One region of the Mucilaginibacter sp. FW306-07-L genome, then DNA from elsewhere that is predicted to be linked to it. Evidence: riboswitches for the same ligand, from Rfam matches in the RefSeq annotation. Region 1 holds a riboswitch; each other region holds the start of a gene.
What was found. A riboswitch is a leader RNA that binds a small molecule or an ion and turns the genes downstream of it on or off. The one in region 1 is predicted to bind S-adenosylmethionine.
Positions count from the first base shown of each region.

Region 2: it holds a riboswitch for S-adenosylmethionine, as region 1 does, so the genes downstream of both, AC3WJC_RS08530 (O-acetylhomoserine aminocarboxypropyltransferase/cysteine synthase family protein) here and AC3WJC_RS09150 (cysteine desulfurase family protein) in region 1, are expected to answer to the same signal.
Region 3: it holds a riboswitch for S-adenosylmethionine, as region 1 does, so the genes downstream of both, metH (methionine synthase) here and AC3WJC_RS09150 (cysteine desulfurase family protein) in region 1, are expected to answer to the same signal.

Region 1 is NZ_JBYSXI010000001.1:2,088,464-2,091,601, forward strand. Features, by position in the region: tRNA gene AC3WJC_RS09145 (tRNA-Cys) at 275-345, opposite strand; gene AC3WJC_RS09150 (cysteine desulfurase family protein) at 358-1,494, opposite strand; SAM riboswitch class I at 1,564-1,671, opposite strand; gene AC3WJC_RS09155 (hypothetical protein) at 1,807-2,184, shown strand; gene AC3WJC_RS09160 (CusA/CzcA family heavy metal efflux RND transporter) at 2,293-3,138, shown strand, end outside.
Region 2 is NZ_JBYSXI010000001.1:1,943,732-1,946,869, reverse strand. Features, by position in the region: gene AC3WJC_RS08540 (hypothetical protein) at 1-285, opposite strand, end outside; gene AC3WJC_RS08535 (trans-sulfuration enzyme family protein) at 341-1,462, shown strand; SAM riboswitch class I at 1,564-1,676, shown strand; gene AC3WJC_RS08530 (O-acetylhomoserine aminocarboxypropyltransferase/cysteine synthase family protein) at 1,898-3,138, shown strand, end outside.
Region 3 is NZ_JBYSXI010000001.1:266,706-269,843, reverse strand. Features, by position in the region: gene metH (methionine synthase) at 1-1,960, opposite strand, end outside; SAM riboswitch class I at 2,152-2,261, opposite strand; gene AC3WJC_RS01185 (S41 family peptidase) at 2,302-3,138, opposite strand, start outside.

The sequences.
Region 1 (3,138 bases):
CGACAATAAAGCCGCCGCAAGCATTACAACACCTACATATATTATAAAGGTGCTGTTTCCGGAGCCATACGGATACTTCACAAATTTTCTCTTCCTCTTTTGGCAATGCATTCTGTTGATAGATTTATCTCTGTAAACGAGATCAGAAAATCATTGTTACGGGGATTGAATTTCTTAACAATTGTTTAATTGCCTTTAAACATAGTGGTGTATAACCAGCTCAAATTGATTGCTTTATTAACAATAAACTAACTCTTCCACCTGTTAAGCATCGACGTCGCGGGCAGATTCGAACTGCCGTATAAGGTTTTGCAGACCCCCACCTCTCCTCTCGGTCACGCGACTATTTTTATTCAATTAAGCCGCCTGCGAATTACGCAATGCAGCCAGTAGATTAACCGTATGTTCTACCTCGGCAGCAGTATTATATTTACTGAAAGAGAACCTGATGGTTTGTTTTGATGGATCAGCCCCTATAGCCTGCAGCACATGCGATGCTGAACCCGCCGAGCAGGCACTGCCACCTGAAACTGAGATATTGTTATCATCCAGGTATCCGATCAGGTTACCATTAGCGAAGTTAAGCGGAAAGGCAGCACTTAATACCGTATACAAACTTTTACCGGCATCGGCTGAGTTACCATTAAACTGTACACCGGGTATCAACTCGCTCAGCCCTTGTAGCATACTGTTTTTAAGCGATAGTACATAGGCCGCATGTTCATCAATATGGCTGTAAGCTATTTCAAGCGCCTTGGCTAAACCTACTATGCCGGGTATATTTTCGGTACCGGCGCGCAGGCGGCGTTCCTGTGAGCCGCCATGAATTAATTTTTCCAGTCCAACACCATCACGGCAGTATAAAAACCCTATGCCTTTAGGCCCATGAAATTTATGTGCTGATGCCGCGATGAAATGCGCGCCAAGCGTTTTAAGGTCATGTTTATAATGCCCCATGGTTTGCACGGTATCAGTATGAAATATAGCGTTGTGCCTACAACATTCCTCAGCGATCAGTTCAATATGGTTGATATTGCCAATTTCGTTATTAGCATGCATTACTGATACCAGCGCCCGTCCTTTGCTTTGCAACAAATATTCCAGGTGATCATGGTCAAGGTTGCCAAACTTATCTATGTTGATAAAGCTTAATTCTATCTCACCGGATGATTGCAGGGCTTTCAGTGTATTAAGCACAGCATGGTGCTCAAACGGTGTAGTTATTACATGCTTAATATTTTGAAGGCGCACGCCTGATAACAAAGCGGTATTATCAGCCTCAGTACCGCCGCTGGTAAATATGATCTCGGATGGATCGGCGTTAATTAAACCGGCAATGGTTTCGCGCGATTGTTCAATGGCTTGCTTTGCCAGTCGGCCATGCTGATGGGTTGATGAAGGATTGCCAAAGTTATCAATAAGGTACGGAGTAATGGTGTTGAATACTTCTCCGTCAATACGGGTGGTTGCTGCATTATCAAAGTAGATGCTCATATAATATTTCCTTTATAAATTAATTTTCAAACAGTTAACTTATCCGGAAAGAGCGTATGAACATACACCTTCTTATCTATCCCGGCATGTTACCGGGCAGGAATTAGCACCTTATACATTGCTGTACAGGTTGCTAAGACGTCATAGGGCCTTTCCCTCTGTCTTTCTGGATAAGTATTTAAAAGAACTATGATGCAAATATATAATTATATTCTACTAATCATATAGAATTTATAGATTATTTTTTTGAATATATAAATCATTGCTATTTAAGGTTTGGCTCAAGTTGCTTTAAGCCGTACATTTGCAACAGTGAACAAATTTTGCGTTTACATATTGCTCTTGCTTATTGCCGCCGATAACACCGAGCTGCATCAGCTATTAAAGCTGCCCGTTTTGTTTGAGCACTTTGCCGAACATAAACAGCGTGATAATAGCGTGAGCCTGATGCAATTCCTCTCCATGCACTACTGGGGCGATGATTTGAATGATAACGACAATGAGCGCGACATGCAGCTACCCTTTAAAAAGCTTGATGTGCATTCCGCCCATGTATTCTTTATACCGATGGTTCGCAGCATCACCATCAAAAATCACTTTGAAGCATTAAACAAACCATATCCTTTATACAGGCAGTGCTTTATTCCTGATCCTGCCTTAGCGGCTTTGTTTCGTCCGCCCTGTGCCTGATTTGCCTCCTTTTATTTCTTAATCGGGTATTAAATATGATGGCCTGCATTAATTGCATGCTATCAGTCTATTATTTATACCCGTTCTGTATCATTTAATAGGCAAATCATGCTTAATAAAATCATTCAGTTTTCAGTTAAAAACAAACTGGCAGTTGGCATTTTCACCGCGCTATGGATAGTTTATGGCGTATTTGAACTTAGCCGCCTGCCTATTGATGCCGTACCCGATATTACTAACGACCAGGTACAGATCATCACCACAGCACCATCATTAGGCGCACAGGATGTAGAGCGCCTGATCACCTTTCCTATTGAGCAGGCACTTAGCAATATTCCGCGTTTAAAAGAGAGCCGCAGCCTGTCGAGGTTCGGCCTCTCGCTTATATCCGTAGTATTTGAGGATGGTGTAGATGTTTACTGGGCACGCCAGCAGGTTACCGAACGCCTGCAACAGATAGACATTAATGAAAACGCCAACAAGCCCGAACTCGCGCCCGTATCAACCGGGCTGGGCGAGATCTATCAATATGTATTGCGCCCTAAACCCGGCTATGAAGATAAATACTCGTTGGCCGATCTGCGTACCATACAGGATTGGCTGGTGCGCCGCCAGTTGTTGGGCACCAAGGGCGTTGCCGATATATCAACCTTTGGCGGCGAACTAAAACAATATGAGGTGGCGGTTAACCCCATGCAGCTAAAATCAATGGGGCTGAGTATTACTGATGTGTTTAACGCCCTGCAAGCTAATAATCAGAATACGGGCGGCGCATATATCGAAAAAGGACCCACTGTATTATACATCCGCAGCGAAGGCTTGGCCGGCAGCATTGCCGACATTGAAAACATAGTGGTAAAAACCACATCGGCGGGTACCCCCCTGCTCATAAAAAACATTGCCGAGGTTAAGCTTGGCTCGGCCACAAGGTATGGCGCGCTAACCTACCATCCT
Region 2 (3,138 bases), 140 kb from region 1:
AGTTGAAAAGATGGTTTGGCCTTTACTGATGGTATAACGGTATTGCTGCGTAATCTGATTATTCTTGTAAAACAGCAATTCGCCGTTCTTAAACTCAATATGTAATATATACCGGGCGGTTTCGGGCGTTGTGGTTACGCCGGCAAAGCCACCGGTTGTTCTTTTCCAGTCCCACTGCCCGCTAAGGCTTTCAGGATCAATGGCGTTATCATCCTTAGTTATACGAGTGGCTTTACATGCAAAAACAGAAACCGCTATTAAAACCATTAATATTACATTTTTCATTATTCAGGTTTTTTATCAATACGTACATTTACCGCCGTACGCTACAAATATTGCTATGAAAATTGAAACCATCGCCATACATGCCGGTAATCACCCTGATAAATCTTCGGGCGTGGTTATACAGCCTATTACCCTTTCAACCACATTTATAAAGGATGAACAGGGCGAATACCTTTCAGGCCACATTTACAGTCGTTCATCAAACCCTAACCGGACATCGTTAGAGAATGTTTTGGCACAACTTGAGGGCGGCGCTGATGCCGCGGCTTTTTCATCCGGAAACGCGGCGGGCATGGCGGTATTTCAATCACTGCAACCGGGCACGCACATTATTTTGCCTGATGATATGTACCACGGCCTGCGCAACCAAGTTAAAAACCTTTTCGCCGGTATCTTAGAGTTTGATTTTATTGATGTGAACGATGAAACAGTTCTCCAACAACACATAAAACCAAATACAGGCGTTATCTGGATAGAAACCCCATCAAACCCGTTATTAAAACTTTCTGATATAAAAAAAGTGGTTAGCATAGCTCATGCCAAGGGTATAAAAGTGGTATGCGACAATACCTTCGCAACTCCTATCTGCCAGCAACCACTTGCACTGGGTGCCGACCTGGTAATGCACTCCAGCACCAAATACTTTGGCGGCCACAGTGACCTAATGGGCGGCGCATTAATAACATCTGAAAAAAGCGACTGGTGGCAAAAGATACGTCAGGTACAGGAAATGGGCGGCGCTATCCCCTCACCTGCTGATTGCTATTATCTGGTAAGGAGTATAAAAACACTGCCCTATCGTGTACGTGGGCATGTAAGTAACGCGCAGCAAATAGCGGATTTTCTGGAAGGTCATGATAAGGTGGAGCAAGTATTATATCCCGGATTGGCCTCGCATCCGCAGCACGAACTGGCATCGGCACAAATGAGCTTATATGGTGGGATGCTGTCATTTTTAGTTAAAGGCGGCCAGCAGGAAACAAGTAAGGTAATTAATGCCCTCAAACTATTTACCCAGGCCACCAGTTTGGGTGGTGTAGAGAGCCTGATAGAACACCGGGCGTTAATTGAAGGGCCTGATACCAAAACGCCGCGCAACCTGCTTCGGGTATCTGTCGGGCTGGAGCATGTTGATGACCTCTTTGCTGATCTTGACCAGGCTTTGGAATGTTTTTAGCGTTTAAAACAAATAAAATTTGGATTTATAAATATCTTTAACATACATTTGCAACAATATTTGGCAGCAAATATTTAAGATCATTCCCCTCAAAAAGGTTTGGTTTATAAAGAAGCGGCGAGAGAACAGGCTCAAATACCCGCTGGCAACCCTTCAGCAACTGAAGAAGGTGCCAATTCCTGCCCCGGAAGAATAACCCCGGGAAATATAAATTAACAAACAAATGAAAAGTTTATTTAGCATTCTCGAAAACGTAGTACAGTATAATCAATATGGTTTAAACCGTTGTTGCTGTATGCGCATGTGTTGCTGCTAAGCCACACTAATTAACACGCTAACCACTTCTGTATGTACGCGTGTAACCGAACGGGATACTTATATCCTGTTGCTAAACAAACAAAACATTAACCTTTTATAAATTAATCCCAAAAAATCATGTCTGCTACGAACCTTAAATTTGAGACTTTACAATTACACGCCGGTCAGGAAGTTGATGCCACTACGGGCGCACGTGCCGTACCGCTGTACCAAACTACCTCATACGTTTTCAACAATGCCGAGCATGGCGCAAACTTATTCGCGCTAAAGGAATTCGGTAACATATATACCCGCCTGATGAACCCTACTACCGACGTGTTTGAGAAACGCGTAGCGGCATTAGAGGGCGGTGTTGCGGCTTTAGCCACTGCATCAGGCCAGGCAGCTCAGTTTTTAGCGTTGAATAACATTCTTCAAGCCGGTGATAACTTTGTAACCTCACCATATTTGTACGGCGGTACTTACAACCAGTTCAAGGTATCGTTTAAACGGCTGGGCATTGAAGCCCGTTTTGCCAAAAACGATTCGGCAGAAAGCATTGAAGCCTTGATTAACGAGGGCACCAAAGCCATCTACCTGGAAACCATCGGTAACCCTGAATTTAACATTCCTGATTTTGAAAAGATAGCGGCCGTTGCCAACAAGCACGATCTGCCTTTAATAGTTGATAATACTTTTGGTGCTGCCGGTTACCTTTTTCGCCCGCTGGAGCATGGCGCGCACATTGTAGTACAATCAGCCACCAAATGGATCGGCGGACACGGCACCAGCATTGGCGGCGTTATTGTTGATGGCGGTAATTACAACTGGGGCAATGGCAAATTTCCGCAGTTTACCCAACCGTCCGATGGTTATCATGGCCTGGTATTTAATGATGTATTTGGCATCGGCGGCCCGTTTGGCAATATCCAATACATCATCCGTGCGCGGGTTGAAGGCCTGCGCGACTTTGGCCCGTCACAATCGCCATTTAATTCATGGTTGCTGATACAGGGTTTGGAAACCTTGTCGTTACGCGTTCAGCGCCATGTTGATAATACGCTTGAGTTAGCCAAATGGCTGGAGCAGCATCCGTTAGTGGCTAAGGTAAACTACCCCGGCCTTACATCATCCCCTTACCATGATCTTGCAAAAAAATACTTGCGTAATGGTTTTGGCGCGGTATTAACCTTTGAGGTTAAAGGCGATAAGGCTAATGCCTCTGCCCTGATAGATAACCTGCAACTGGTAAGCCACCTGGCTAACGTGGGCGATGCCAAAACCCTGATCATCCAACCATCGGCAACCACGCATCAGCAATTAAGCGACGCTGAACAGCTTGCCGCGGGTGTTACTCCCGGTTTGCTGCGTGTAGCTGT
Region 3 (3,138 bases), 1.8 Mb from region 1:
GTTTCTCAACCGGCTCCTTGCGCCATTCCTCATCACGGATGATCTCTTTGCCTTTGCTTTTTATGGTATCGGCAAACTCGACCAAACGTTCGGTAGCATCAGGGCGACGGTTAAGCAGCACATCTTCTACCAGTACCAGCAGGTCTTTGGGTATCTCCTCATAAACCTCCAGCATACCGGCGTTCACAATGCCCATATCCAACCCGGCGCTAATGGCATGGTACAAAAATGCCGAGTGCATAGCCTCACGCACCACGTTATTACCGCGGAAAGAGAAGGATATATTACTTACCCCACCGCTCACCTTGGCGTACGGCAGGTTTTGCTTTATCCAGCGGGTGGCTTCAATAAAGTCAACCGCATAGTTGTTGTGCTCCTCTAAACCGGTAGCCACGGTTAATATATTCGGATCGAAGATGATATCCTGCGGAGGGAAACCAACTTCGTTAACCAGTATGTTGTATGAGCGCTGACATATTTCGATACGGCGTTCCAGTGAGTCGGCCTGGCCGGTTTCATCAAACGCCATTACTACTACGGCAGCGCCATAGCTTTGCACCTTGCGAGCGTATTCTTTAAATTTTTCTTCACCCTCTTTAAGCGAGATGGAGTTTACGATGCCTTTACCCTGCAAACATTTCAGGCCAGCTTCGATCACCGTCCATTTGGATGAATCCACCATGATGGGCAGCTTGGAAATATCAGGTTCGGAAGCTACCAGGTTCAGGAATTTAACCATCACGGCTTCCGAGTCGATCATGCCCTCGTCCATGTTAATGTCGATGACCTGGGCACCGCCCTCTACCTGCTGACGGGCAACGGTTAAGGCAGCTTCATAATCCTCAGCTAAAATCAGCTTCGAGAATCTTGGCGACCCGGTGATATTGGTACGCTCACCTACGTTTACAAAATTGGTTTCGGGCGTAAGTGTTACCGCCTCCAAACCACTCAGGCGCAGGTATGGTTCAATCTGCGGTAACTGGCGCGGTGCAAATTTCTCAGCTCGCTCGGCAATACAACTGATGTGATCTGGCGTGGTTCCGCAGCAGCCGCCGACTATATTCACCAGTCCGGCTTTTATGAAATCATCAACCTGGTGCGCGGTTTCGTGCGGGGTTTCATCATACGCGCCAAACTCGTTAGGCAAGCCCGCGTTAGGATAGGCTGAAATATATACATCGGCCTTGTTTGAAAGTTCCTCCAGGTATGGCCGCATCTCTTTGGCACCCAAAGCACAGTTCAACCCTACCGACAGCAAATTGGCATGGCGAATGGAGTTCCAGAACGCCTCAACCGTTTGCCCCGAAAGGGTACGGCCCGAAGCATCGGTTATGGTACCCGATATCATGATCGGCAGATGCTTACCGCTTTCTTCCGCATAGCGCTGGATGGCAAACAGGGCCGCCTTGGCGTTCAGGGTATCAAATATAGTTTCAACCAGTAACAAGTCCGAGCCGCCATCAACCAAACCGCGTACCTGATCATAATAAGCCCCGGCCAGATCGTCAAAACTCACGGCACGGTAACCGGGATCATTCACGTCCGGCGATATGGATGCGGTACGGTTAGTAGGCCCAACGGCACCGGCTACAAAACGTGGTTTCTCGGGTGTTTTTTTATTATACTCGTCGGCTACCTCACGGGCAATACGGGCACCCTCATAACTCATTTCGTAAGCCAATTCCTCCATGTGGTAGTCGGCCAGCGATATGTGCTGCGTGCTGAAGGTGTTGGTTTCGATTATATCTGCACCTGCATCCAGGTATTCGGCATGTATGGCCTTAATAATATCGGGCCGCGTAAGGTTAAGCAGGTCGTTATTACCTTTTAAGTCCGACGGATGCGCGGCAAAACGTTCGCCACGAAAATCGGCTTCAGTAAGCTGGTACCGCTGTATCATGGTACCCATTGCCCCGTCAATAACCAGTATGCGTTTTTTAAGTTCTTCTCTAATGTCCATTTGTTCAGATATGAGATAGGAGATTTGAGATGTGAGAGCAACCTCCATACATCTAAAATCGCATATCAAAAATTCGAGGTATCATAAATTTATGGGATCGAATAACGTTGAAGTTATCTCAAATCTCATGTCTAATAGCTCAAATCTAAATACAGCTTATCTCGAAAAGTCGGGTGTTGTAATCTGACTTTCGCTTATCTTTCCTAACCACTTAGTTGCGGTTAAGTAGAATGTAGCACCTTGTAAGCACAGGTTGCTAAGACATCGCAGGGTCTAATCCCTCCGTCTTTCTCCATAAGCGTTGCAAAATTGCACAATAAGTTTATAATGTGCAACTGTTTTTAGCGGATAGCTGTCAGCGCTTTGTTAAATGCGCTGTCGTTATTATTTACAGCCTGAAAGTACGCGCTATCGCCCCATTTAAAGCGGGCGGCATAGGCTTTTAGCAGTGTTTTTATAGCAGGTGCGTTGGCTGCCACATCAGCCTTGCTCACCGGCTTCATCAATCCCGAAGCATAGTGCATAAAGCTATCCAGTTCGGCATCGGTTACCGTGTAGGTATTAACAAAGTTATCCGCCACGTTATAGGAGCGTAGCGTGGGCTGCATTTTATCAAGCACGAATGAAGTAAATGCCTGCGCGTCGGTCAGCGCAATGATAAGCGGGGTACTTTGCGCGGTATCGGCGGGTACAAAAACATCCGGCATAATGCCGCCGCCGCTAAACACCCGCTTGCCGCTGCTGGTACGGTATGGCGATCTTTTATTCAGCGCGCTATCATTCAAACTCATCTCGGCCGAAAACAACTCGCCTTTACGCATACGTTCGGCCAGCTCATTACGATAGCTGGTGATGCCACGGCTGTAAGATTTCTGTATTGATCTGCCCGAAGGTGTATAATACCTCGCCACAGTAAGGTTTATTGCCGATCCATCATCAAACGGAAACTGCTGCTGTACCAAACCCTTGCCGAATGAACGGCGGCCCACAATTACGGCACGGTCCAGATCCTGCAAAGCGCCGGATAATATCTCGCTGGCCGAAGCCGAATATTCGTCGATCAGCACCGCCATATTACCTTGCTGAAAAGCGCCGGAATCGGTGGCGAAGTAATCGGTACGTGGTTCATGCACGCCTTTGGTGTATACAATAAGCTTGCCTTTGGGTAAAAATTCATC